DNA from 2 places in the Gilliamella sp. BG2 genome. Region 2 is predicted to be linked to the other one. Evidence: riboswitches for the same ligand, from Rfam matches in the RefSeq annotation. Region 2 holds a riboswitch; the other holds the start of a gene.
What was found. Region 2 has a riboswitch for thiamine pyrophosphate ahead of thiM (hydroxyethylthiazole kinase). Riboswitches for the same ligand answer to the same signal wherever they lie in the genome.
Positions count from the first base shown of each region.

Region 1 (2,415 bases), on a different contig from region 2:
ATAGACAGTTAAATTATTAGACTCAAAAGCAACTAAACAAAGCGCAAATAGTGCTGAACCTAATACAACTAAAATCAAGCTTGCAGCACTAATGCCAGGGATTAACGTTCTTAATTTCAACATTATACTGAATAAAACTATTTACTAATGGTAGATTTCCATTCACGCACCCAGCTCTTTTGATTATTTTTAACTTGCTTAGCATCAAACTCGAGTGCTTTATTGACTGGTTTAATTTGCTGAAAAGCTTCAGGCAACGTTATATTAATAATCGGATACATGAAATTTTTTTCAGCAAATTGACGTTGTACATCAGGCGTTAATAAATATTGTAAAAAAGCACGTGCCAATTCGGGATGCTGACTATACTTAGTAATACCCGCAACTTCGACTTGGCGATAATGCCCTTCGTCAAAAATAGCAGCAGCATAACGATGATCATTATCATTCATAATATGTGCAACTGGCGAAGTGCTATAACTAAGCACAAAATCAGCTTCGCCTTTTAAAAATAGGCCATAAGCTTCACCCCAACCTTTGGTCACTGTCACAGTATTTTTTGCTATTTTCTGCCATGCAGATGCAGCATCATCACCATATATATTTTTCACCCAAAATAATAAACCTAACCCAGGAGTGCTGGTTCGTGGGTCTTGATAGATAATTTTCCAGTTGACTTTATTATCTACTAACTCATGCATGCTGTGTGGTGGATTACTGATTTTTTGTTGATCATAAATAAAAGCGAAATAACCAAAATCATAAGGCATAAAATCACTATCCCACCAGTTGGTATTTAAATTATCTGGTTTATTGATTTGATGAGGTATAACTATTTTGGCTTGTTTTGCCTGTTCTAAAAGATTGTTATCTAATCCTAAAATTACATCGGCATTAGTTCTATCACCTTCAAGTCGCATTCGATTTAAAACCGCTACTCCATCGCCTAATGTAACAATCTCAAGTTCACAGTTACACTGTGCTTCAAACCCTTTCTCAATTGCTTTTCCTGGTCCCCATTCTGAAATAAAGGAATTATAACTATAAACAGTTAAGGTTGGTTTTACGTTGGCAGCATTTACAATAAAAGGTATCGAAAATACCAAAGATAATAACAATTTTTTACAAAACATTTTGCCTCCAAAATAGCAAATAAAAGACAAAAGGTTTGAGCAAGTGCAATAACTCAAATCCCTCCGCTGGCATGATCCAGTTCAGGTTCGGCGGGTTATGTTATCCTATCTAACATTCTCAGCCCTTTAGGGCACCCCGTTGAGAACATCAATTAGTTTAGAGGTTAGTATGAAGATTGTAAACATCAAAAGTGATAAAAATTTAATGTAGGAACAACTCACTTTATTTATGAAGCTTTAAAAAATGGCTATAAAGAATATACATGAAAACAAAACTAACGCCTTATCACTGACGAAAGATATGGCGCTTATATTATAAAGAAGATGTAACTATTACCGATTCGGTTAAACATTTACCTTTACTTAAATTAGTTTATTGAGTAATAAAAAAATTAAGTTGATTAGTTTCATCGAATGCCCCCTCAAGTTCTCTTGTAGCGAACTGATAGCTTTGATTTGAATCTCCTGCTTTCGTACATTCTGTTATGATGGCATGTTTCGTGTGAAAAGTTTCAGACGATGTTAACTGTTTGTATAACAAGGCCAAATCTTTACCTGTCAGAGTAAAAAGCTTATTCCAATCATTTAACTGCGTTTCAACAAATTCGCGACCTTTCTTACAAGTAATAGCATCTAGCTGAATATTTGGTATAGTATATTTTTTAAGCTCAGAAAATTTAGGATGTTCATTTATAAAATCAACTTTTTCATTAAGCCCTTCTGCTTTTAAAGCTTCAATAAAGCCATCTTCTCGGAATAATTTGATTTTTCGAGATTGAAATTGCCCTTTCCCTCGTAAAGTTACTTCATCTGGATAAGGTTCATCTACTGAATAATCCCAAAAATCTTTTTGACGCTCAATAAAAACATCATTAATAACTTTAACTGGTAGTTCAAGCTCTTGCTGTTCACCTTTAATAATTACTGGAACTGAATTTAAATATTTAGCTATCAACTTATCGTAAGTTTCATCACTCACATTTGAAGTTGTATAGAAAGTTGTTAATAAATAATAATTACTTTGAGTAGGATTAATTAATCCTGAACTATTAGTTGTTGAAGGTTTAGCTATAAAATTTAATGATTGATTACCGTAAGACAGTGTATGCTTACCGTATTCAAATGTATAATTCACACTTGATTTTGCTGGAATGGTTAATTCATTTCCATCAATAATCACTTTTATTTCATTTGGTGTTGGATTATCAATCATACGATCAACAGAGCTAGACGAAGTGGTATCTGAACCAAAACAACCGACCAATGTTATGCTGCAAACTAG
Region 1 covers NZ_JBIDFF010000006.1:94,022-96,436, reverse strand. Annotated here, with positions in the region: gene thiP (thiamine/thiamine pyrophosphate ABC transporter permease) at 1-123, opposite strand, end outside; gene thiB (thiamine ABC transporter substrate binding subunit) at 138-1,133, opposite strand; TPP riboswitch at 1,174-1,282, opposite strand; gene ACGH6Q_RS04160 (hypothetical protein) at 1,507-2,415, opposite strand, start outside.
Region 1: linked by a shared signal. The riboswitch ahead of thiB (thiamine ABC transporter substrate binding subunit) and the one ahead of thiM (hydroxyethylthiazole kinase) in region 2 are both predicted to bind thiamine pyrophosphate.

Region 2 (2,415 bases):
GTAACTAACTCTGATGAAGTCAACATGATGGCCTGCCAAATTGGGCATGTCATGTTCAATATTCCACAAAAAGTTGCACGCATTAGATCACCTGAATACAATAACGAAAACTACCCTCTTTTCAATAAAGATTGTATTAATATCAATCATATCATTGCTCCAGAAAACCTTATCACCAACCATATTAGTCAATTAGTACAATATCCTGGTTCGCTACAATTTGCATCCTTTTACGACAATCGTGTCTGTTTGGTTGCCGTTACCGCTTATTATGGCGGTGCTTTAGTAGGTAGTGAATTATCAGAACTCAAAGAACATTTACCACATGTTGAAGCTCGAGTAGTAGCTATTTACCGCAAAAACCGTTTTATCCGACCGCTTGGTTCAACACTTATAGAAGCGGGCGATATGGTCTACTTTATAACTCCCCCCGTTAATATCAAAGCGGTGACCAGTGAGTTACAAAGGTTAGAAAAACCATATAAACGAATAATTATCAGTGGCGGTGGTGGTGTCGCTGTCGCTCTAGCAAAACGTTTAGAAAATAACTATCAAGTCAAATTAATTGAGCGAAATGCCGAACGAGCAGAATTAATTGCCGAGCAACTTGTTAATACAACAGTATTACATGGGGAATCATCGGATCAAGAATTGCTCTCACAAGAACAAGTTGAACTTACTGATCTATTTATCGCTGTTACCAGTGATGATGAATCCAACATCATGTCCTCTATGTTAGCCAAAAGAATGGGAGCGAAAAAAGTAATTGTATTAATTCAACGCCAAGCCTACCTTGAACTAATTAATGATAGTGTGATTGATATTGCGATTTCCCCACAACACGCCACAATATCTGAGCTATTAAGCCATGTTAGACAAACTGGGGTTGTTAAAGTTGTTTCATTAAGACAAGGAGAATCCGAAATTGTCGAAATTATTGCCAATGGTAATGGTGAAACATCAAGACTGGTTGGCAAAAATATTAATGGCCTAAAACTCCCATCGGGTGCAACCATTGGAGCTGTAGTGCGTGGAGAAGATGTTATTATCGTTAATACTGATTTAACCATTGAAGACAATGATCATCTAATCATCTTCTTACCAGATAGAAAAGCAATTACTGATATTGAAAGATTATTACAATAGCTTGTTAAAAACAGATAATCAGTTCATAATAAAAAATCATTTTGACTCGGGGTGTTTTTTGTCTAAACAAAAAACTGAGATTTCACCCGTTGAACCTGATCTGGATTATACCAGCGTAGGGAAGTCTAAGCCATAAAAGCCTTAAATTGGCAAATTCTTCCCGACATTTATAGAATTAATAAATCAGTAAGAAAGGAAGAAATATGTCAGTAGCCAAATCATTCCAAATTACCCAAACCGCTCCTTTTATCAATCATATAAAACAACAACGCCCACTAGTGCATTGCATTACTAATGATGTAGTCCAAAACTTTACCGCCAATGTACTACTTGCTATTGGTGCATCTCCAGCAATGGTAATTGCAGAACAAGAAGTTGCTGAATTTGTCAACATTGCCGATAGCTTACTGATTAATATTGGCACTATTCACAGCAACACAGCCCAAAGTATGCTATTAGCGGCCGCCAAGGCACAGCAAACACAAACCCCATGGGTACTCGATCCTGTTGCTGTAGGAACTGCACTTAATTATCGAACTGAAATTGCACATCAATTATTATCATTTAATCCCACAGTAACACGAGGTAATGCTTCAGAAATATTAGCATTAAATGGTCAAAAATCTTTCTCAAAAGGCCCCGACGGTCAAGACACAACTCAATCAGCCTTAAACGCTGCCCAAGAGCTTGCGCAAAAATATCAAACTATTGTTGCAATGACGGGCGATGTTGACTACATAACTAACGGAAACAGCACATATAGTATAACTGGAGGTGATATTGCTTTAACAAAAGTAACAGGTACAGGATGTTCATTATCTGCAATGGTAGCGGCTTTCATAGCTAATTCTCCTGACCCATTATCAGCCACTGCCTGTGCATGTTTTATGATGAAAAAAGCTGGTGAGCTAGCTAATAAACAACAAGGATTAGGAACTTTCTCGATATCACTATTAGATCAACTCTCAACATTTAACCCATCGCTTTAATAAGGAAATCAGATGAAAAAACAACTGGATTTAACCCTCTATTTAGTCCTTGATCCATTATTATGCGGCGGCATTAATGGCATGATAAACACCACAAAGATTGCTGTTTCAAATGGTGTGACTGCAATACAGTTAAGATCTGAACATGAATTTAGCGGTAAAGATTGGTACTACGCTGCCTTAACATTGAAAGAAGCATTAAGCGACACCTCTGTTCCACTATTTATAAATGATCATGTAGATATTGCTTTAGCGATTGATGCCGATGGTGTCCATATTG
Region 2 covers NZ_JBIDFF010000019.1:36,237-38,651, forward strand. Annotated here, with positions in the region: gene trkA (Trk system potassium transporter TrkA) at 1-1,146, shown strand, start outside; TPP riboswitch at 1,184-1,285, shown strand; gene thiM (hydroxyethylthiazole kinase) at 1,350-2,135, shown strand; gene thiE (thiamine phosphate synthase) at 2,148-2,415, shown strand, end outside.